Regions from separate parts of the Amycolatopsis sp. NPDC004772 genome, predicted to be linked through region 3. Evidence: riboswitches for the same ligand, from Rfam matches in the RefSeq annotation. Region 3 holds a riboswitch; each other region holds the start of a gene.

Region 1 (7,663 bases), on a different contig from region 3:
CCGAGGTCGAGCGGCTGGCCGGGCACGAGCGGGTGGTCGCCGTCGGCGAGACCGGCCTCGACTACTACTGGGACTACTCGCCGCACGACGCCCAGCAGGAGGCGTTCCGCTGGCACATCGACCTCGCGAAGCGGCTCGGCAAGCCGCTGATGATCCACGACCGCGAGGCCCACGACGACGTGTTGCGCATCCTGGCCGAAGAGGGTGCGCCGAATGCCGTAATTTTCCATTGTTTTTCGGGGGACGCGGAAATGGCCCGCAAGTGCGTCGACGCGGGCTTTGTCCTTTCCTTCGCGGGCACGGTGACGTTCAAGAACGCGAAGGGGCTCCACGAGGCGGCCCGGCTCTGCCCGCCGGGGCAGTACCTCGTCGAGACCGACGCGCCGTTTCTGACCCCCCACCCGTTCCGTGGGCGGCCGAACGAGCCGTTCGGCGCCGCTTACACCGTCCGTCACCTCGCGGCGCTCAGGGGCGAAGCTGTCCACGAAGTCGCCGAAGCGGTCCGGACCACCGCCGAGCGGGTCTACCGACTCCCCAGCGTCACCCCGGGGTGAACGCATTGCGACAACAGGGTTTCCGGCTCGTCCACCTGATGGAGTGACCCAGATCACGACACTCCGGGGGGTGTTTGCGCAACCCGCCGCGACCCGTTACTGTCCCGTGATCGTGCCGGTCGGACCTGCGCTCAGCAGTTGCCGATCGTCACGCCCAGTCGTAGAGACGGCGCCCCCGACCGTCGTCTCGTGAAAGGGAACGATCCCCGGTGACAGGTAGCAGACAGGCTGGAGCGCGCTCCGCCGTCCTCGAACGCAGTCATTTCGAGGACACCGCGTACGGCCAGCTCGACTTCTCCGACGACCCGAACATCACGCAGCAGGACATCCTCGCCGCGCTCGGCCCCGATGCCGACGCGATGATGGCCGAGATCGACGTCGACGTCGACGAACTGATCCGCCTCATCAACGCCGAGACGACGTACCTGCCGCCGATCGTCATCCCGGACGGCCTCGAGGAGGACCGCACCGCTTCCCCCGAAGCGCGCCGTGCGGCTCTGGACGAGGGCCTCCGCCAGACGACCAAGGTCTGGAAGCGCCGGTTCCTCAAGGGCGCCGTCCTCAGCGTCATGATCTCCGTCGCCGGCGGCGGCGCGGCCGCGCTGGCGATGAACAAGAGCATCACCGTCGACGTCGACGGCCACCAGCAGACCGTGCACTCCTTCGGCGGCACCGTCGGCGAGGTGCTCGAGGACGCGGGCCTGTCCGTCGGCGAGCACGACTCGCTCTCGCCCTCCCCGCAGGCGGAGGTCGGCGACGGCGGCGTCATCAAGCTCGAGCGCGGCCGCCAGCTGAAGCTGATCGTCGACGGCGCCGAGCGCACCTCCTGGGTCCGCGCGACCCACCTCGGCGACGCGCTGAGCCAGCTCGGGATGACCGAGATGGACAAGGCCGGCACCTGGATGTCGATGCCGAAGAGCGGCGAGCTGCCGCTGCAGGGCGCGACCGTCGAGATCAAGACGCTCAAGAACATCACCCTGTACGACGGCGGGAACGCGCCGAAGCAGGTCAAGACCACGGCCGTGACGACGAAGGAGTTCCTGGGCGAGTACAAGCTCACCCTGGGCCCGGAGGACCAGGCCGAGGGCGGCCTGGACGTCAAGCTGACCGACGGCGCCGAGGTGCACATCAGCCGCACCGGCGTCTCGACGGTCGTCCAGAAGGAGAGCATCGACCCGCCCGAGCAGCGCGTCGACGACCCGAACCTCGCCAAGGGCAAGACGCAGGTCGAGGACCCCGGCACGCCGGGCCAGAAGGAAGTGACCTACAAGGTCACGCAGAAGAACGGCAAAGAGGTCGGCCGGGAGAGCATCTCCGAGAAGGTCATCACCCAGCCGAAGCCGAAGATCGTCCACGTCGGCACCAAGGAAGCCCCGACCCCGGCGATCGGCGACGGCTCCGCGTGGGACCGCATCGCGCAGTGCGAGTCGGGCGGCAACTGGGCCATCAACACCGGCAACGGCTACTACGGCGGCCTCCAGTTCGACAAGCGCACGTGGGACGCCTACGGCGGCGACCAGTACGCGAACCTGCCGAACCAGGCTTCGCGCGAGCAGCAGATCGCGGTCGCGGAGAAGGTCCGCGACGCCCGCGGCGGCTACAGCGCCTGGCCGGTCTGCGGCAAGAAGGCCTGAGCCCCCCTTCGGAACGGCCCCCGTCCACCGGACGGGGGCCGTTCCGCGTGTCGCCCCTCAATCACGCGAGATCCGCGCTCAATCACGCGAGATCCGCCTCCAATCACGCGAGATGCGCCTCTGATCACGCGGGATCCGCCGCTGATCACGCCGGATCCGGGTTCAAGTAGGCTCGTCCGGTGGTTGAACTGCTGGGACCGGCCGAAATCCGTGCGCTGGCGGCCGAACTCGACGTGCGGCCGACCAAGAAGCTCGGGCAGAACTTCGTGCACGACCCCAACACCGTCCGGCGGATCGTCGAGCTGGCGAACGTCGGCGAGGGCGACGTCGTCCTCGAGGTCGGGCCCGGGCTCGGGTCGCTGACCCTCGGGCTGCTCGCCACCGGCGCCCGGGTGGTCGCCGTCGAGATCGATCCCAAGCTCGCCGAGCGGCTGCCCGAGACGGTGGCCGAGCGGGGCCCGGAAGCGGCCGGAAACCTCACCGTCGTCGGGGCGGACGCCCTGCGCGTCACCCGCGAAGAACTGGGCGAGCCGACCGCTCTCGTCGCGAACCTGCCCTACAACGTCGCCGTGCCCGTCGTGCTGCACCTGCTGGCTGAGGTGCCCTCCCTCCGGAGCGGCCTCGTCATGGTGCAGACCGAGGTCGCCGACCGGATGGCCGCCGGCCCCGGCAGCCGGATCTACGGCGTGCCCAGCGTCAAGCTCGCCTGGTACGGCCCCGCACGCAAGGTCGCCGCCGTGCCACGCTCGGTGTTCTGGCCGGTGCCGAACGTCGATTCCGCGCTCGTCGCCTTCGAGCGGGCCGACGCGACGGCGTCCGACGACCGGGACGTCCTCTTCGGCCTGGTGGACGCCGCATTCTCACAACGCAGGAAGACGCTCCGGGCCGCGCTCGCGGGCTGGGCGGGCTCGGCCGAGCGCGCCGGCGAACTCCTGACGGCGGCCGGGATCGACCCCAAGACCCGTGGCGAGCAGCTGGATGTGCACGACTTCGCCCGCATCGCCGCCGCGCGTTAGCGACTCCACAGTGGAGGCGTGAAAATACGCCCGCCCAGCCCGTGATCCCGCGATTCGGACACCTCCACTCGTGTGATCTGGGCCAACGGGCTTGCTTTCGCTCCTCGGGATCGGTTTTACTCAGTACGTCCATCCCGAGCGACTGAGAGACCTGGCTCGCCGAAGTCGCAGCAACCACCCTCCACAGGGCAGGTGCTACCGCCAGGACCGATGGAGGCCGTTTTCGATGAAGAGGGTAGCCCGCCCCCTGCTCCTGACCAGGCGTCGCGTTGTCGACGAAGGCCGCCGCTCCGTGACCGCGTGTCGACGCTCCCGCTGAGCTAGTCCGAGCCGGTCCACCTCTTCTTCACGCACCGTCCGAACAGGACGGAACTCGCTTGCGGCCGGGTGCTGCGCGCTGCCTGCACCCCGTTTTCTGGAGCCTTCGTGATCACCGTCGAAAACCTGTCCAAAACCTTTGCCACCAACGGAAACTCCGTCGTCGCGCTGCGGGACGTGAGCGTCGACGTCCAGGCCGGCTCGCTGTTCGGCGTGGTCGGTCCCGCCGGGTCGGGCAAGTCCGTCCTCGCCCGGTGCATCGCCCTGCAGGAGCGCCCGGACCGCGGTGTCGTCCGCCTCGACGGCCTCAACACCGGCACCCTCGACGGCCGCCGCCTCCGCGAAATCCGCCGTCAGCTCGGCGTCGTTTCCACGAAACCGGAGCTGATCGCCGAGCGCACCATCGCCGGCAACATCGCTTCCCCGCTCGAGCAGCTCGGCGTCGACGGCCCGCAGCGCCGCAGCCGGGTCGGCTCGCTGCTCGACCTCGTCGGCCTGACCCAGCGCGCCACGCAGCGGCCCGGTGAGCTGTCCGCCGGGCAGCTCCGCCGCGTCGCGGTCGCGAAGGCGCTGGCGGCGGCCCCGGCCGTGCTGCTCGCCGACGACCCGACCGCCGGCGTCGACCCGGAGGAGGCCGGCGCGGTGCTCGCCGTCCTCGACCGGGCGCGCTCCGAGCTGGGCACCACGATCGTCGTCACGACGCCGGACGCGGGCGTGGTCCGCCGGGTCTGCGACGACGTCGCGGTGCTGGAGGACGGCACGGTCGTCGAGCGCGGCACGGTGCTCGACCTGATCTCGAACCCGGCCAGCCGCACCGCCCAGGCGCTGCTGCCGGCCATCGAGACCACCCGCTCGCAGGCGGCGCGCTACGACCGCTCGGCCGACGTCGTGCTGGTCGGTTTCGCGTCGGTGGGCGCGCTGCTGCCCGAGGCCGCGGGCCGCTTCGACGTCGAGTTCGCCACCATCGGCGGCGGCCTGACCCGCATCGGTGACACGCCGGTCGGCCGGTTCCGCCTCGGTGTCCGCGGCGAGCGCGCCGACGCGGCGCTGGCCTGGGTCGCCGAGCGCGGCGGGCACGTGACGCACACCGCGCGCGGCCCGCAGGGTGTCGCGGCCGCCTGACCCCCCGCCCCAAGCGCCCCAATGTGGCGTTGGGTGCATGTGACGCACCCAATGTGGCGTTCGGTGCGTCCAACGCACCCAACGCCACATTGGGGCGTTCGGGCGGGCACGTAGGCTGGTCGGGTGCTCGCCGTAGTTCCGCCCCCAGTCACCGTCCGGGTCCCGGCCAAGGTCAACCTGCACCTTTCGGTCGACGACCTGCGCGAAGACGGTTACCACGAGCTGGTCACCGTGTTCCAGGCGCTGTCGCTGACCGACGAGGTGACCGTCGCGGTCACCGAAGAGCCCGGCATCGAGGTCTACGGCGAGGGGGAGGGCTCGGTCCCGACCGGCCCCGAAAACCTGGCCTGGCGGGCCGTCGAGGCGCTCGCCGCGCACGTCGGGCGCACCGGCGAGCCGAAGGTCCGGGTGGTGCTGCGCAAGGGCATCCCGGTCGCCGGCGGCATGGCGGGCGGCAGCGCCGACGCGGCGGCGACGCTGGTCGGGCTCGCCTCGCTGTGGGGACTCGACGTCACCCGTGACGAGCTGGCCGAGCTCGCCGCCGGCCTGGGCAGCGACGTCCCGTTCGCGCTGTACGGCGGCACCGCCCTGGGCACCGGTCGCGGCGAGCAGCTCGTCCCGGTGCTGTCGCGGCACACGTTCCACTGGGTGCTGGCTTTCGCCGCCGAAGGGCTGTCGACGCCGAAGGTGTTCGGCGAACTCGACCGCCTGCGCGCGGCGGGCAACCCGCCCCGGATCGGTTCGCACACACCGGTCGTCGAGGCGCTGGCGTCGGGCGACCCACGCCAGCTGGCCCTGCTGCTGGGCAACGACCTCCAGGCGGCGGCGGTCTCACTGCGGCCCGACCTGCGCCGCACGCTCCGGGCGGGCGTGAACGCGGGCGCGCTCGCGGGCACGGTGTCCGGTTCCGGCCCGACGTGCGCGTTCCTCTGCGAAGACGCGCAGTCGGCGGTGGAGGTCGCGGCCGAGCTGTCGGGCGCCGGCGTCTGCCGCACGGTCCGCGTGGCCCACGGCCCCGTCCCCGGCGCCCGGTTGGTCGGCGGGGACGACGCGCCACGCCCGGCGCCGCCGCGGGTGCACGCATGAAGCACGCCGAGTTCGCCTTCCCCGGCCCGCTGCGCGACAAGCTGGTCGCGGCGATCCTGCGCGGGGAGAAGACGTCGACCACCGGCCTGGTCGCCGAATACGAGAAGTACGGCGAAGAACTGCCTGTCGTCGGCGAGCGCGAGCTGATGATCGACTCGGCGGGCAACGGCGTCGCGGTGCTCGAGACCACCGAGGTGCGCGTCCTCCCTCTGTCCGAAGTGGACTTGCAGCACGCGCTCGACGAGGGCGAGGGCTTCACCAGCGTCGCCGAGTGGCGTGCCGACCACACGGACTACTGGCAGAGCGCGGAAATGCGCGCGGTCATGGAAGACCCGGAGTTCGCCGTGGACGACACGACCCTCGTCGTGGCGACGCGGTTCGTCATCGTGGAAAGGATCGGCTGAGCAGTGGCCAACCTGGTCAACCTGGAGGCGGTGAGCAAGTCCTACGGGGTTCGCCCGCTGCTGGACGGCGTTTCCCTCGGCATCGCGGCCGGGCAGCGCATCGGCGTCGTCGGCCTCAACGGGGGCGGCAAGACCACGCTGCTGGAAGTCCTTTCCGGACTCGCCGAGCCGGATTCCGGGCGGGTGAGCCAGGTTCGCGATCTGCGGATGGCCGTGGTCACCCAGCGCACGGAACTCCCGGACGGCAGCACGGTCGGCGACGTCGTGCTCGAGCGCTACGGCGCCGAGCACGAATGGGCCGCCGACGCGCGTGTCCGGTCCATTGTGGACGGCTTGGGCATCACGGCGATCGGTCTGGACACGCCGACGGCGAACCTGTCCGGCGGCGAGCGGCGCCGGGTCTCCCTGGCCGCCGCGCTGACCGGCGAGCTCGACCTGATCGTGCTCGACGAGCCGACCAACCACCTGGACGTCGAAGGTGTCCGCTGGCTCGCCGACCACCTGCTGGCCCGGAAGGTCGCCGTCGTGGTCGTCACGCACGACCGGTGGTTCCTCGACACGGTCGCGACGCTGACGTGGGAGGTCGCGAACGGCCGCGTCGAGCAGTACGAAGGTGGCTACGCCGACTGGATCTTCGCGCGCGCCGAGCGGGCGCGTCTGGCCGCGACGGCCGAGGAGAAGCGGCAGAACCTGGCCCGTAAGGAGCTGGCGTGGCTGCGCCGCGGCCCGCAGGCGCGCTCGTCGAAGCCGCGCTACCGCGTCGAGGCGGCCGAAGCGCTGATCGCCGACGTCCCGCCGCCGCGCGATTCCGTCGAGCTGCAGGCGTTCGCGAAGCGGCGGCTCGGGAAAACCGTGCTGGAGCTGGAAGACACGACGTACGCGGTGGGCGAGCGGACGCTGCTCGACCACGTCACCTGGCGGATCGGCCCAGGCGACCGGATCGGCCTGGTCGGCGTCAACGGCTCGGGCAAGACGTCGCTGCTGAAGCTGCTCGGCGGTGACGTCGAGGGCTCGACGGGGCGCCGGATCGAGGGCAAGACGGTCGCGCTCGCGCACCTGCGTCAGGAGCTCGACGACCTGCCCGGCGACCTGCGCGTGCTGCAGGCGATCGAGCAGGTGGCCGGGCGGGTGGTGTTCGGCAAGCAGGAGATGACGGCGTCGCAGCTGGGCGAAAAGCTCGGCTTCCCGGCCGCCCGCCAGTGGACCCCGGTCGAGGACCTGTCGGGTGGCGAGCGCCGCCGGCTGCAGCTGTGCCGGCTGCTGATGGCCGAGCCGAACGTGCTGCTGCTCGACGAGCCGACGAACGACCTGGACATCGACACGCTCCAGCAGCTGGAGGACCTCCTCGACGGCTGGCCGGGCACGATGGTGGTGGTGTCCCACGACCGCTACCTGGTGGAGCGGGTGTGCGACACGATCGTCGCCCTGTTCGGCGACGGCCGGATCACCCACCTGCCCGGCGGCATCGAGGAGTACCTGAACCGCCGGGCAGCGGCTCGTCCGGTCTCCGGCCCGGCGCCTTCGGTGGA
Region 2 (7,663 bases), on a different contig from region 3:
GGCTGGTTCTACCTGCTGCACGTGCTGGCGACGGCGCTGTTCGACCGGCCGGCGTTCCGCACCTGCGTCTCGCACGGCATCGTGCTGGGCTCCGACGGCGCGAAGATGTCCAAGTCGCTGCGCAACTACCCGGACGTCAACGAGGTCTTCGAGCGCGACGGCTCCGACGCCATGCGCTGGTACCTGATGGCGAGCCCGATCCTGCGCGGCGGCAACCTCGTCGTCACCGACAAGGGCATCCGCGACGCCGTCCGCCAGGCCGTGCTCCCGCTGTGGAACTCGTACTACTTCCTCGCGCTGTACGCGAACGCCGAAGGCGTGGAAGGCAAGTGGCGCACCGATTCGGCGAACGTCCTCGACCGGTACGTCCTGGCGAAGACGCACGAACTGGTCACCGACGTCGAGTACGCGATGGACAACTACGACGTCGCGGGCGCGTGCCAGACCGTCCGGGACTTCCTCGAAGTCCTGACGAACTGGTACGTGCGCCGCTCGCGCGACCGCTTCTGGGCGGGCGAGGCGGACGCGATCGACACGCTGCACACGGTGCTGGAGGTGACGTCCCGGGTCGCGGCGCCGCTGCTGCCGCTGACCACCGAGGTCGTCTGGCGCGGGCTCACCGGCGGCCGTTCGGTGCACCTGACCGACTGGCCGAACGCCAACGACCTGCCCGCGGACGCGGCGCTGGTCACCGCGATGGACCGGGTGCGGCAGGTGGCGTCGTCGGCGCTGTCGCTGCGGAAGGCGAACAAGCTGCGCGTGCGGCTGCCGCTGTCGTCGCTGGTCGTGGCGGCCGAGGACGCCGCTTCGCTGGCGCCGTTCGCCGACATCCTGCGCGACGAGGTGAACGTCAAGGCGGTCGAGCTGACCACCGACGTCGCCGCGCACGGCGGGTTCGAGGTCGCGGTCAACGCCCGCGCCGCCGGCCCGCGCCTGGGCAAGGACGTCCAGACGGTGATCAAGGCCGTCAAGGCGGGGGACTGGTCGTTCCAGGGCGGCGCCGTGGTCGCGGCCGGGATCGCCCTCCAGGAAGGCGAGTTCGAACGCCGGCTGGTCGCCAAGGGCGGCGGCGCGGCGGCGGAACTGCCCGGCGGGTCCGGCCTGGTCCTGATCGACACCGAGGTGACGCCGGAACTGGCGGCCGAAGGCCTGGTCCGCGACCTGGTCCGGGTCGTGCAGCAGGCCCGCCGCGACGCCGGGCTCGACGTCGCCGACCGGATCGCGCTGACCGTCGACGCGCCGGACGACGTCGTGGCGGCGGCCCGGACGCACGAGGAGTTCCTCGCGTCGGAGACCCTCGCCACGTCGGTGACCCACGGCCCGGCCGGCGAGGGCTTCGCCGGCACGGTCGGGGACGGCACGAAGGTCACGGTGTCGGTCGCGAAATCATGATTGTCGGGGGTGGCCGGTAGGGTGCAGACTCGACCGGCCACCCACGGGTGGCTCCTTGGGGGAGGGGAACCGGAATGAGCCCTGGCAAGAGACGCGGCATCCTGATCGGTGGCGCGCTGCTGGTCGTCGTGGTCGTGGTGGCCGCGTTCTTCCTGCTCAACAGCGGGGGATCGACCCCGGAGGCCGCCACCGGCGCGACCACCGTGGAGAGCCCGGGCGCGCTCGACCCGAACACGGCGATCACCGAGTACCTGCAGGATCTTTCCGAGAACAACCCGGATGCGGCGGGCCGGCTGACCGACGACAACGCGGCCGCCGCGGTCGCGCTGCGGGCCACCCGGAACACGCTGAACCCGACGTCGGTGGCCGCCAAGCTGACCGTCCTGCAGCCGTCCCCGGCCGGGGAGAACCGGACGGGCGGCACGTTCAGCATGTCCTGGACGCTGAAGCCGGGGCAGGTCTGGACCTACGACGTGCCGTTCGAGCTCGTGCGGAGCAGCGGGAAGTGGCTGGTGCACTGGGCGCCGTCGCTGCTGCACCCGAAGCTCGAGGCGGGCCAGCGGCTGGTGATCAGCACGGCCGCGCAGGACACGGTCGCGGTCGCCGACCGGGACGGCAAACCGCTGGTGATCAGCGGGGCCGGCGGCCCGCGGATGGCGGACGGCAACCCGGCGCCGCTGCTGCGCTCGGCGTTCGTCGGCCAGGTGACGGCCGCGGCCGGCAGCGGGTTCGCCGTCGAACGCGTCGACGGCGGCGGCAAGAGCCTCGAGCGGCTGTACGGGAAGACGTCGGACGCCGGCGCGAAGCCGCTCGTGGCGAGCCTGAGCCTGGCCGCGCAGAACGCCGCCCAGGCCGCGGTGGACGGCTACCAGGGATCGGCGATGCTCGTCGCCCTCGACACGGGCTCGGGGGACATCCTCGCGGTCGCGCAGAACGCTGCGGCCGGGAACTCGCCGAAGGCGCTCAACGGCCTGTACGAGCCGGGGTCGTCGTTCAAGATCGCGACGTCGGTGGCGGCGGTCCAGCAGAGCGGCCTGAACGCGGGGTCGCCGGTCGACTGCCCGGGCGTCGCGACGATCGGCACGCGGACGGTCAAGAACGAGGGCTTCGAGCTGGGCGCGACGAACCTCCAGACGGCGTTCGCCCGCTCCTGCAACACGACGTTCGGCCAGCTCGCGCTCGCCCTGCCCGCGGACGGGCTGAAGAAGGCGGCCGACGAACTGGGCCTCAACGCCGACTACGACATCCCCGGGATCAAGACCGAGCTGGGCAAGGTCGAGCCCGCGGCGAGCAAGGACGAGCAGGTCGAGGACGGGTTCGGCCAGGGCCGCATCCAGGCCAGCGCCCTCGGCGGCACGCTGATGGCGGCCACGGTCGCGACGGGCAAGGCGATCACGCCCCGGCTGTGGCACGACCTGGAGACCTCGGTCGTCAAGGGCTACTCCCCGCCGCCTTCGTCAGTGCTCGGGGAGGTGCGGAAGATGATGCACGCGGTGGTGACCAGCGGCACCGGCCGCGCGGCGGCGTCGGCGGGCAACGTCTTCGGCAAGACGGGCACGGCCCAGTTCGGCGACGGCTCGAACGCCACGGGCTGGTTCGTCGGGTACCGCGGCAGCACCGCCTTCGCCGTGGTCCTCGAAAAGTCGAACGACTCCGGCCCGGCCGTCCAGCTGGCCGCCAAGTTCCTCAAGGCCCTCTGACCGGACGACACGCGTGTCGTCCGGCTGGGTACGCGAAGGTTCGGCCGGGGCCGAAGGGTCGGGGCCGTAGCGTGGGGGCATGGAGACGATCGCGCTGGCCGAGGTGGCCGCGGTGCTCGCCGACCCGAGCCGGGCCACCATGTGCCTCGTGCTGCTGGACGGGCGGGCCTGGACCGTCGGCGAGCTCGCGAAGGCCGCCGGGATCGCGCTTTCGACGGCCAGCGAGCACGTCAGCCGGCTGGCCGGTGCCGGCTTCGTCGCCCGCGTCAAGCAGGGGCGGGCCAGCTACGTCCGGATCGCCGACCCGCGCGTCGCCGAGCTGATCGAGCACCTGGCCCAGCACGCCGAACACCGGCCCGTGACCAGCCTCAAATCTTCTCTGCGCGCACGACGGCTCGGCTTCGCCCGGACTTGCTACGACCATCTCGCCGGCGAGCTCGGCGTCGCCCTCCGCGAGGGCATGCTCGCCACCGGCCTGGTCGACACCGCCGCCGGGCTGGCGCTGACCCCGCGCGGCCGCGACGTCCTGGCGGCTCTCGGCGTCCCCGTGGCGGCCGGGCGGCGGCCGCTGCTGCGGGACTGTCTGGATTGGACGGAGCGCCGCGACCACCTCGCCGGCGCCCTGCCCGCCGCGCTGCTCGAGCGGGCGGTCGACGCCGGCTGGGTGGCCCGGGACGGCCACCGCGCGGTCAAGGTGCTGCCGGCGGCGGGGGAGCCGTTCGCCGCGCTCGGTGTCGATCTCGACGCGCTCGGTGGTGGTGCGGCGCCTTAACACACCGGGTGTCCGGCGCTGGGCAGCGGTACACGAACGAGTTAACCCACGCGCCTCACTATTCTGAGGGCCCCACGGCACTCGGGAGGAGGCGGGCATGGACCAGCTTCCCGTGCTGCTCGGCGTCGGCGGCGTCGTCCTCCTCGCGTCCGTGCTGGCCGTGCGCGTGTCGATCCGGCTGGGCCTGCCCTCGCTGCTGCTGTACCTGGGGATCGGCGTCCTGCTGGGGGAAGCCGGCTTCGGCATCCGGTTCGACAACCCCGGCCTGACCCAGTCGCTCGGCCTCGCCGCCCTCGTCATGATCCTCGCCGAAGGCGGGCTGACCACCCGGTGGTCGGCGGTGAAACCCGCGCTGGGCCGGGGGATCGCACTGTCCACAGTGGCCGTTGTGGTCAGCATTGCGGCCACCGGCGCGGCCCTGCACTGGCTGCTGGGCCTCGACTGGCGGCTCGCGCTGCTGTGGGGCGCGGTGCTCGCCTCGACCGACGCGGCCGCGGTGTTCTCGGTGCTGCGCACGGCCGGGATCGGCAAACGGCTCACCGGCGCGCTCGAACTCGAGTCGGGCATCAACGACGCACCGGCCTACATCGCCGTCGTGGTGCTGGCCGAAGGCACCACTGTGGACTGGACGCTGCCGCTGCTGGTGGTCTACGAGCTGACGGCCGGCCTGGTCATCGGCCTCGCCTTCGGCTGGCTCGGCGGGATCGCGCTGCGCCGGGCCGCGCTGCCGGCGACCGGCCTCTACCCGCTGGCCACGGTCGCGGTGTGCGTCGTCGCCTACTCGTCCGGGCAGCTGCTGCACGCGTCCGGGCTGCTCGCCACCTACGTCGCCGCGCTGGTGCTCGGCAATTCGCGGCTGCCGCACCGGTCGGACACGCTCTCGTTCGCCGAAGGCCTGGGCTGGCTGGCCCAGATCGGCCTGTTCGTACTGCTCGGGCTGTTCGCCTCGCCGGGCCGGCTGCTCGACGCGATCGTGCCGGGCCTGGTCGCGGGCGCGGTCGTGCTGCTGCTGGCGCGGCCGGTCTCGGTGGTGCTGTCGATGCTGCCGTTCCGCCTGCCGTGGCGGGAACAGGTGTTCCTGTCGTGGGCCGGGCTGCGCGGCGCGGTGCCGATCGTGCTCGCCATGATCCCGCTGTCGCAGGGCCTGCCGGGCGCGCAACGGCTGGTCGACGCGGTGTTCGTGCTGGTCATCGTGCTGACGCTGGTCCAGGGGGCGACGCTCGGCCCGCTCGCCCGCACGCTCGGGCTGGCCAAGAAGTCCGAAGCGCACGAAATAGAGGTCGACTCCGCGCCGCTGGACGAGCTCGGCGCCGAACTGCTGCAGGTCCGGATCCAGCCGGGGTCGAAGATGCACGGCGTGTACCTGTCCGAGCTGCGCCTGCCGGTCGGCGCGACGATCAGCCTGGTCGTCCGCGACGGCGCCGGGTTCACCCCGCAGAAGACCAGCCGGCTGCAGGAGAACGACCAGCTCCTGGTCGTCACGACGAGCGCGGTCCGCGACGCGGTCGAACGCCGGCTGCGCGCCGTCGACCGGGCCGGCCGCCTGGCCCGCTGGAAGGGCGAATCCGGCCGCTGAGCACGCTCTGTGACCGGCGTCTCAGAATGTGCGACGGGGGTTGGCGCCCGGACGCGCTCTCGGTTACCTTCGAACCAGGTCATGAGTGCCAGCGCGAAGCCCCGGCTTGCTGGCCGGCAACCCTCCTACCGCGGTGGGGTGCCCCGGGTGAAGACCGGGCCGGTCGCGCCGTGCGACGGGCAAGCGCGGGCCCCTCGCCGGGGTCCCCCGGATCGCCGAGGAGGCACCCCGATGACTCTCGCCATCGACCGCACCCAGCTCGAAGCCCCCGCCGTTCCCGCTGTCGCCGGGGCGTCGCTGCGGGTCCCGCTGGTCACCGGCGGGGACATCGGCTACGCCAACCTCGACCACGCCGCGAGCGCCCCCTGCCTCGACGCCGTCCGCGCGAAGGTCGACGAGTTCCTGCCCTGGTACGCCAGCGTCCACCGCGGCGCCGGCTTCGCGTCGCAGGTCTCCACCAAGCTCTACGAGCGCACCCGCGACGTCCTGCGCCGCTTCGTCGACGCGCGGCGGACCGACACCGTCGTCTTCACCCGCAACACCACCGACGCCTTCAACCTCCTCGCCCGCAGCCTTCCCCGGCACACCACGGTGATCGTGTTCGACACCGAGCACCACGCCGCGCTCCTGCCGTGGCAGGGACCGAACGTCCGGCGGATCCCGACGCCGCGCACCCGCCTCGCCGCGGTGTCCGCTGTGGACGAAGCACTCGCCGAAGCCCCGCAGGGCCCGCGGCTGGTCGTCGTCACCGGGGCGTCCAATGTGACCGGTGAACTGCTCCCGGTGGCGGAAATCGCCGCCGTGGCGCGCAAACACGGCGCTCGCATCGCTCTCGACGCCGCCCAGCTGGCCCCGCACCGCCGGATTTCGCTCAAGGAACTCGACGTCGACTACGTCGCGTTGTCCGGCCACAAGTTGTACGCGCCCTTCGGTGCGGGCGCGCTGATCGGCCGTGCCGACTGGCTGCGCGCGGCCCGCCCGTACCTCGCCGGCGGCGGTGCGACCAAGCTCGTCACCGAAGACGCCGTCGTCTGGAACACCGGCCCGGAGCGCCACGAAGCCGGCTCGCCCAACACCGTCGGCGTGTACGCGCTCGGCGTCGCGTGCGAGACCCTCGGCGAAAACTGGGCCGCGATCGAAGACCACGAGCAGGCCCTGCTCGCCCGGCTGCGCAAGGGCCTCGAGAGCATCCCCGGCTGCGCCGAGCTGCGGCTGTTCGACGCGCCGGTCGACCGGGTCGGCACGGTCAGCTTCGTCGTCGACGGCTTCGACCCCGGCTGGCTCGCCGCGGTCCTGTCCGCCGAGTACGGCATCGGCGTCCGCGACGGCGCCTTCTGCGCCCACATCGCGGCCAAGCGCCTGATCGGCGTCACCGGCGGCGAGGGGCAGCAGGCGGTCCGCGTCAGCCTCGGCCTCGGCAGCACCGAGGAACACGTCGACCGCGTGCTGCTGGCGCTGCGCCAGATCGTCGCCCGCGGAGCCCGCTGGGAGTACGCGAAGGTGGACGGCCGCTGGGCCCCGGTGGGCGACCCGCGCGAGCTGCCGCCGTTCTGCTGAGCGCTAGCCTGGGCCGATGGGGAGAGGGCCGCGTTTCTGGTTTCCGCTGGCACTGCTGGGGTTCGCGGAGATCGGCCTGGCGGCGGCGCAGTTGCTGGCGCGCCGCAGCCGGGCCCAAGCCGAGGCCGCGAACCTCCTGCTCCGGCCGGCCACGCCGGCATCCCCTCGCCTGCAGTTCCTGACCCAGGACGAGTTCTACGCCCTGGGCCCGGGCCTGCCGACCGAGATCGCGTGGCTGATCGCGCTCGGCGTGGTCGTCACCGGCACGGCCATCTGGTACGCGCTCGCGCTGCGGCCCGTCCGCACCGCCCGGTTCGTCCTCGGCACGGTCGCCGCGCTGCTCGCCGTCCCCCTGCTCGACCTGGTCGGATCGTGGCAGTTCCGGCTCGACGACACCCTGCGCGGCCCGCTCCTGGCCACGCTCGGCCTGCTGCTGCTCGCCGCGTACGAGCGCAGCCGGTTCGTCCTGCTCACGGCGGCGGCGTTCGCGCTGGTCGCCGTGGTGCTTTCGGCGGACATGGCGGGCGTGCTGGGGTCCGCGGCCATCCTGCTCGCCGCCGCCTTCGCCGCCCTGCTGCGGCCGAAGCCCCGGATAGGCTGACCCGATGGGGAGTCCGCGGAGGGCCTGGTTCCCGTTGGCCGCACTGGGGTTCGCGCTGCTCGTGA
Region 3 (7,663 bases):
CGTCCTCCGGCTCGCAGCCGATGATGTGGGCGAGCTCACCCGCGTACTTGTCGGGGTCGGCCGAGGGCAGGTCGATCTTGTTGAGCACCGGGATGATCTGGAGATTGTTCTCCAGCGCCAGGTACAGGTTCGCCAGCGTCTGGGCCTCGATCCCCTGCGCCGCGTCGACCAGCAGGATCGCGCCTTCGCACGCCTCCAGGGCCCGGGAGACCTCGTAGGTGAAGTCCACGTGGCCGGGCGTGTCGATCATGTGCAGGACGTGGTCCTGGCCGTCGACCTTCCAGGGCAGCCGGACGTTCTGCGCCTTGATCGTGATGCCGCGCTCGCGCTCGATGTCCATCCGGTCGAGGTACTGGGCCCGCATGGCGCGCTCTTCGACGACGCCGGTGAGCTGCAGCATGCGGTCGGCCAGGGTCGACTTGCCGTGGTCGATGTGCGCGATGATGCAGAAGTTCCGGATCAGCTCCGGCGGCGTGAAGGTGGTGTCGGCGAACGTCGTCACTCGAATGAGTCCTCGGAAAGTCGGGGATGGCCACCTCTATGTTCCCATGGCCCTCCGGGTGCGGGTGGGGGTCATCCCCGATGCGGGGTTCCGCGATCCGTGGTGCCCTCGAAGTATGAGCACTCCGCACCAGCCGGTACCCCCTCCCCAGCCGGAGACCAGCGGGTTCGCCCGCGTCCTCGACCGGACGTTCGGTCACCCCTCCGGCGCGCTCGGCCGCCTCGGCGGCTGGGTCATGGCCCGCGGCAACGCCGCGACCGAACACCGCGTCGTCGACCTCGCGAAGATCGAGCCGGACGAGACCGTCCTGGTCGTCGGCCCCGGCCCCGGCGTCGGCCTGGACGCCGCCGCGCGCCTGGCCGGGCGCGCCATCGGCGTCGATCCCTCCCTCGAGATGCTGACGCTGTGCCAGGAGCGCTGCGGCGGCCGCGCCGAGCTGCGCGAAGGGTCGGCGGCGCACACCGGCGAGCCCGACGGGTCCGTCGACGCCGTCCTGAGCGTGAACAACGTCATGCTGTGGGAAGACCGCGCGGCCGGGTTCGCCGAGCTGTTCCGGGTGCTGCGCCCGGGCGGGCGGCTGCTGCTGTCCGCGCACGAAAAGTGGCTGCCCGTGAGCAGGCACGTCCTGGCCGACGAAGCCACCGCCGCGGGGTTCGCCGACCTGCAGACCTGGACCTGGGAGCCGCCGGGGTTCGCCGCGCTCGCCGCCCAGCTGCGCGCGGTCAAGCCGGCCTAGCGGGTGTCCGTGCGGATCGGGTGGCCCTCGGGCACCTCGACCAGCACGATGCGCGTGCCGTCCGGATCGGCGATCCAGGCCTCGTCGAGGCCCCACGGCTCACGCCGGGCGTCGCGCACCGGTGCCAGCCCCTTCGCCTCGAGCTCGGCCAGGGTGCCGGCGAGGTCCCGGACCTGCAGCCAGAGCACCAGATCGGGGGACGCGCCCGTCTCGCCCGCGCCGGAGACCTCCAGGGAGCCGTGGCCGAGGAAGAACACGGTGCCGCCCGGGAACTCCCGCTCCACGGCCAGGCCGAGGGTGTCGCGGTAGAACGCCGTGGAAGCGGCGGCGTCCCGCGGGCGGATCAGCAGCCGGCTCTTCAGGATCTCCATCCGACCATCCCTACCGGACGGGCTCAGGCGGCCGCAATCGCCGCGATGCCGGACAGCACGATCACCGAGCCGGCCAGCCGCCGCACGGCGTCCCGCTCGCCCAGGACCAGCCACGCGGCGAGGCCGCCGAGCACGATGCTCAGCTCCCGGGCGGGTGCGACCAGGCTGACCGGCGCCATGGTCAGGGCGAACAGCACGAGGATGTAGGCGACCGGCGACAGCAGCCCGACGAGCAGCACCTCCCGGCGGTGCTCGCGCCAGACGCGGCCGACCTCGGCACGCCCGGCCAGCGCGCCGGGCACGAGCAGGACGCTCTGCAGGACCGAGCCGAGGCCGAAATAGACGACCGGCGGCACGCCGAGGCCGGTCACCGAGTGCGCGTCCCAGAGCGTGTAGCCGGCGATGACGGCGCCGGTCAGCAGGCCGTAGAAGATCCCCGCTTTGACCGCTTGCGGGTCACCCGCCTTGCGGCCGGTGCTGATCACCAGGACGCCGGCGATCACCAGGAACGCGCCGAGCAGGCCGAGCGGACCGGGCCGTTCGCCGAGCACGAGGACGGCGGCCAGCACCGACAGCAGCGGCCCGGTGCCCCGCGCGACGGGGTAGACGACGGACAGGTCCCCCACGCGGTACCCGCGTTGCAGGACGATGCCGTAGGCGATGTGCAGCACGGAGGTGACGACGGCGGCGAGCAGCCAGCTCCACTGTGGACGGCCGGCTCCGACGACGAGCTGGACGACCGTGATCGGCAGCAGCGCGACGGCGCCGACGGTGTAGTAGAGCCAGACGAACTGGGTGCCGCCGGAGGAAATCCGCTTCGCGGCGAGGTTCCAGGCGGCGTGCACGACGGCCGCGACGAGGACTAGGGACAGGGCGGTGGCGTTCATCGGACCCCTTCGGTTTTTCGCGCGCGCGAAACCGGGTCCTCCAGGCTTTTGCCCCGTCAGATGAACGACCGGCCGTCCGGGCCCGCCGATGGTGCCGCTCGGACCAGACCCACCGGTCCTGGTTGGGTCGAGCTGGGAGCGCGGACCGGCGACGGAACCCTAGGCACTACCGCCGTCCACCGTACTCCCGGCTCCGGACGCCCGCGGCCCGGCTGTTAGAGTGGTCGCTCGCTGCCCGTGCGGCATTCCGTCATGGAGGAAACCCGGTTCCACCGGGGCCACTTCAGCGCGGCGGCGATCTCACCGAGTGAAACAGGAGTTGCCCTATGGCCAACATCAAGTCGCAGATCAAGCGCATCACGACGAACGAGAAGGCGCGTCAGCGCAACCAGGCGATCCGGTCCTCGGTGAAGACCGCGATCCGCAAGGTCCGCGAAGCCGCCGAGGCCGGCGACAAGGCCAAGGCCGTCGAGCTGCAGCGCGACGCCGCCCAGAAGCTGGACAAGGCCGTCTCGAAGGGCGTCATCCACGCCAACCAGGCCGCCAACAAGAAGTCGGCGCTCGCGAAGCGCGTCAACGCGCTCTGAGCTGGTTGATTTCTGGGAAGGCCCCGGCTTCGGCCGGGGCCTTCTTCGTGTCCGTGGTGGGGCCGGCACCGACCGGCCGCGGCGCCCCGGGACGGCAGCGCCGCGGCTCGCGGCGTCAGCGGTCGCCCTTGGCCGCCGCCACCTCGAGGACCGCTCGTTCCAGCGCGTAGTTCGGGTCCGCCGCCACGCCCTTGACCTCGGCGTTCAGCCGCGCGACCACGCGCATCGCCGTCGCCAGGCCGTCGGGGTTCCAGCCGCGGGACTGGCCCTGCGCCTTGCGGATCTTCCACGGCGGCATGCCGAGTTCGCCCGCCAGCTGGTTCGGGTTGCCCCGGCCCGCGCCGGAGACCCGGGCGATCGTGCGGACCGCGTCGGCCAGAGCGTCCGCGACCAGGACGTGCGGGACGCCCAGCTGCATCGCCCACCGCAGCGACTCCAGCGCCGCCGAGCGGTCACCGCTGACGGCCTTCTCCGCGACTGCGAACCCGGTGACGTCGGCGCGGCCGCGGTGGTAGCGGCGGACCGCGTCGGCGTCGACGGCCCCGCCGGTGTCCGCGACCAGCTGCGTCGCCGCCGAGGAGAGTTCCCGCAGGTCGGAGCCCACGGCGTCGAGGAGGGCGGCCACCCCCGCCGGGTCGATCTTGCCGCCCACCCGGCGCACCTCGTGGCGCACGAACTGCTCCCGCTCGGCCGGCTTGGTCAGCTTCGGGCACTCGGTGACCTCAGCACCGGCCTTCTTCAGCGCGGCCGGGAGCGACTTGCCGGCCTTGCTGCGGCCGCCGCCGGTGTGCACGACAACGAGCACGACCCCGTCCGCCGGGTCCTTCAGGTAGCTCGCGACGGCGTCGGCCAGCTCCTGCGAGATGTCCTGCGCCGACTCCAGGACGATCACCCGGCCCTCGCTGAACAGCGACGGGCTGACCAGTTCGGCCAGCTCGGGCGCTGTGAGATCGGACACCCGGACGCGGGTCAGCTCCGCGGTCGGGTCCGTCGCGCGGGCGGCGGCGAGCGTCTCGCGGACGGCCCGCTCGATCAGCAGTTCTTCCTCCCCCAGCACCAGCTGCAGCGGGGCCGGGGCGGTGGCTTGCGCGGTCACCCGGGAATCCTCTCACTTGCGCTCCGGTGCCCCCGCTCCGGTGATGTCGGGCGGCCACCGTGGCACGGCGCGAGCGCGATGTCGTACGGTGTAGCCGAGGCAGCCCGCCCCGGACGATCCGGCGTGCGTGGCACCGACAACCGAATACCGCTCATCCAGAGGGGCAGAGGGAACGGCCCGACGAAGCCCCGGCAACCGGCGTACAGCCCGTCATCCCGCGATCGCGGGGTAGCTGACGACCACGGTGCCAATTCCGGCCCGCTTCGGCGGGGCAGATGAGGAAAGGAACCTCGCGATGACCGCCACCCTCGGCACGACCTCCACCACGAAGACCCCGGATCTCGGTCCCGCCGTCGAACTGGTGTCGAAGGAAGAGGGCCACCGGCAGCCGCTGGCCCCGGAGTTCGTCTCCGCCGAAGACTTCTCGCCGCTCGAGGTCGCCTACGACTTCGGCCGCGTCCGCCGCGAAGACATCGAGGCCGGCCCCAAGAACATCTGGCGCTACAAGAAGCTCCTTCCGGTTCCGTCCAACGTCGAAGAGATCCCGAACACCGAGCCGGGCGCGACGCGGCTGGTCCGCGCCGACCGCCTCGCCAAGGCGCTCGGCCTCAAGCGCGTGTGGGTCAAGGACGACACCGGCAACCCGACGCACTCGTTCAAGGACCGCGTCGTCGCCGTCGCGCTGGCCGCGGCCCGCGAGTTCGGGTTCGAGGTGCTCGCGTGTCCGTCGACCGGCAACCTGGCCAACGCGACGGCCGCCGCCGCGGCCCGCGCCGGCTGGCGGTCGGTCGTGCTGATCCCGAAGACCCTCGAGCGCGCCAAGATCCTCACCACCGCGGTGTACGACGGTGACCTCCTCGCCATCGACGGCAACTACGACGACGTCAACCGCCTCGCCACCGAGCTCGCCGGCGAGCACCCGAAGTGGGCGTTCGTCAACGTGAACGTCCGGCCGTACTACTCGGAAGGCTCGAAGACGCTGGCCTTCGAGGTCGCCGAGCAGCTCGGCTGGCGCATCCCGCCGCAGATCGTCGTCCCGATCGCCTCCGGTTCGCAGTTGACCAAGGTGGACAAGGGTTTCCGTGAGCTGGGTCAGCTCGGCCTCGTGGACGCCAGCCCGTACAAGGTGTTCGGCGCGCAGGCCACCGGCTGCTCGCCGGTGTCGGCCGCGTTCCGCGAAGGCCACGACGTGGTCCAGCCGGTGAAGCCGGACACCATCGCCCGTTCGCTGGCGATCGGCAACCCGGCCGACGGCCCGTACGTGCTCGACATCGTCAACCGCACCGGCGGCGCGATCGAGGACGTCTCCGACGAAGAGGTCGTCGAAGGCATCCGCCTGCTCGCCCGCACCGAAGGCATCTTCACCGAGACGGCGGGCGGGGTCACCGTCGCCACGGCGAAGAAGCTGGTCGAGACGGGCAAGCTGGACCCGGACGCCGAGACGGTCCTGCTGATCACCGGCGACGGCCTCAAGACCCTCGACGCGATCGAGAACCACGTCGGCCCCAAGGCCACCCTGCCGCCCTCGGCCGCGGCCGTGAACGAGGCCCTCGGCTACTGAGCTCCGGCCGGGGCGGGCAGTCGGCCTGCCCCGGCACTCAGCGTCGCGGCGGGCCGCGCGGCTCGCCACGGCGGACTATTGCCGTTCCGGTGACCACCGCGGTGTCGCCGTCCTCGTCGGTGCGAGTGACTCGCGCGCCGAGCGCCACCAAGGTGTCCATTGTGGACTTGCTGGGGTGGCCGTACGTGTTTCCCGCCCCGACGCTGACCAACGCCACCCGCGGAGCCACCGCCGCGAGGAACGACGGCAGCGAGTAACGGCTGCCGTGATGGGGCACCTTCAGCACCTCCGCCTTCAGATCTCCGATGTCGGCCAGCAGGTCCGCCTGCGCGGCCAGTTCGACATCGCCGGTCAGCAGGACCCGGCCGGCCGTGGTTTCCGCCCGGATGACCACCGAGCTGTTGTTGATCGTCGTGCCGTCCTGGGGCCCGTCTTGCCGCGCCGGTACGTAACGCGGGCCGAGGACGTCGAGCGCCAGGCCCGGCCAGTCCAGCCGCTCCCCCGGGTTCAGTTCCACCAGCGGCACCGCCCGCCGGCCGGCCTCGGCGGCGACCTGGCGCCACGCCCATCCCGGCGACCGCCCGGGGCCGACGGCGATCGCACCGACCGCGCGGCCGTCGAAGACCGAGGCGAGACCGCCGATGTGGTCGGCGTGCAGGTGGCTCAGCACCAGCAGCGGAACCCGGTCGACCGCCAGCCGGTGCAGGCACTCGTCGACCGGCCCCGGCTCGGGCCCGGCATCGACGACGACCGCGCGCCCCGGCTCGGCGGTCGCCAGCACGACCGCGTCACCTTGGCCGACGTCGCACTCGACCATCGCCCAGTTCCGCGGCGGCCACGCCGGCGCCACCACCCGGACCGGCACGAACACCAGCAGCGCACCGGCGACGAGCACGGCCATCAGCACCCGCACCTTCCGGTGCCGGACCGCGAGCGCCAGCCCCGCCAGGACGACGGCGGCCAGGAGACCGCCCACCCAGCCGCCGGGCCAGGCGATGACCGCGCCCGGAGCCCGGGCACCGTGCCGGGCCACCGTGATCAGCCACCGGGCCTCGGGGTCGGCCAGGTGCACCAGGAGCCTCCCGGCGCCCGGCCACCACGGACCGGTGATCGTCGCCAGCACGCCGAGCACCGTCGCTGGAGCCACGACGGGCGCGGCGAGGACGTTGGTCAGCACCGAAACCAGGCTCACCGACCCCGCCATGCCCGCGAGCACAGGCGCCGTCACCAGGAAGGCCGCCAGCGGGACGGCCAGCCCTTCCGCGAACCCCGGCGGGATCCCGCGGCGGACCAGGGCGCCGGCCCACCGGGGCGCGAGCAGGACCAGCCCGCCGGTGGCGCACACCGACAGGGCGAAGCCGAAGTCGGTGGCCATCGCCGGGTCCGCCACCACCAGCAGGCACACCGCGAAGGCCAGTGCGGGCAACGCAGAACCGCGGCGTCCCAGCGCCAGGGCCAGGAGTGCCACGGCCGCCATGACGCCGGCACGCAGCACGCTCGGCTCCGGGCCGACGAGAACGAGGAACCCGGCCAGGCACGTCCCGGCCGCGGCGGCCGACAGCCGGGGGCCGAGCCGGAGCAGGCGCAACAGGAGCAGGACCGCCCCGCAGACGACGGCGAGGTTGCCCCCGCTGACCGCGGTGAGGTGCGCGAGTCCGGCGGAGACGAACTCCTGCTCGACGCGCGGAGACAACGCGCTCGTGTCGCCGAGCACCAGGCCCGGGAGGAGACCCGCGGGTTCGTCCGGCAGGACCTGGCACAGGTCGTGGAGCCCGGCGCGCAGCTCGGCCGCCGCCTGTTGCCACCACGGCGACGGGCCCGGGTCGGCCGGTGGACCGCGTACGGACAGCACCGCGACGGTCAGGTCTGAGCCGCGCGGCGGCATCAGGAGGCCGGTCGCGGTCACCTCCTGGCCTGGTAGCA

Evidence for each region. A riboswitch is a leader RNA that binds a small molecule or an ion and turns the genes downstream of it on or off. The one in region 3 is predicted to bind S-adenosylmethionine.
Region 1: it holds a riboswitch for S-adenosylmethionine, as region 3 does, so the genes downstream of both, ACWEF6_RS36055 (methionine ABC transporter ATP-binding protein) here and thrC (threonine synthase) in region 3, are expected to answer to the same signal.
Region 2: it holds a riboswitch for S-adenosylmethionine, as region 3 does, so the genes downstream of both, ACWEF6_RS26885 (aminotransferase class V-fold PLP-dependent enzyme) here and thrC (threonine synthase) in region 3, are expected to answer to the same signal.

Annotation. Positions count from the first base shown of each region.
Region 1 covers NZ_JBSGBK010000093.1:2,300-9,962, reverse strand. Annotated here, with positions in the region: gene ACWEF6_RS36070 (TatD family hydrolase) at 1-554, shown strand, start outside; gene ACWEF6_RS36065 (transglycosylase family protein) at 764-2,188, shown strand; gene rsmA (16S rRNA (adenine(1518)-N(6)/adenine(1519)-N(6))-dimethyltransferase RsmA) at 2,368-3,204, shown strand; SAM riboswitch class I at 3,331-3,421, shown strand; gene ACWEF6_RS36055 (methionine ABC transporter ATP-binding protein) at 3,631-4,644, shown strand; gene ACWEF6_RS36050 (4-(cytidine 5'-diphospho)-2-C-methyl-D-erythritol kinase) at 4,768-5,730, shown strand; gene ACWEF6_RS36045 (ASCH domain-containing protein) at 5,727-6,134, shown strand; gene ACWEF6_RS36040 (ABC-F family ATP-binding cassette domain-containing protein) at 6,138-7,663, shown strand, end outside.
Region 2 covers NZ_JBSGBK010000051.1:5,000-12,662, forward strand. Annotated here, with positions in the region: gene ileS (isoleucine--tRNA ligase) at 1-1,392, shown strand, start outside; gene ACWEF6_RS26870 (penicillin-binding transpeptidase domain-containing protein) at 1,467-3,092, shown strand; gene ACWEF6_RS26875 (ArsR/SmtB family transcription factor) at 3,172-3,864, shown strand; gene ACWEF6_RS26880 (potassium/proton antiporter) at 3,962-5,440, shown strand; SAM riboswitch class IV at 5,518-5,632, shown strand; gene ACWEF6_RS26885 (aminotransferase class V-fold PLP-dependent enzyme) at 5,672-6,997, shown strand; gene ACWEF6_RS26890 (hypothetical protein) at 7,014-7,598, shown strand; gene ACWEF6_RS26895 (hypothetical protein) at 7,603-7,663, shown strand, end outside.
Region 3 covers NZ_JBSGBK010000017.1:13,474-21,136, forward strand. Annotated here, with positions in the region: gene lepA (translation elongation factor 4) at 1-502, opposite strand, end outside; gene ACWEF6_RS13635 (class I SAM-dependent methyltransferase) at 618-1,238, shown strand; gene ACWEF6_RS13640 (VOC family protein) at 1,235-1,609, opposite strand; gene ACWEF6_RS13645 (DMT family transporter) at 1,633-2,496, opposite strand; gene rpsT (30S ribosomal protein S20) at 2,823-3,083, shown strand; gene holA (DNA polymerase III subunit delta) at 3,199-4,179, opposite strand; SAM riboswitch class I at 4,328-4,461, shown strand; gene thrC (threonine synthase) at 4,475-5,740, shown strand; gene ACWEF6_RS13665 (ComEC/Rec2 family competence protein) at 5,778-7,663, opposite strand, start outside.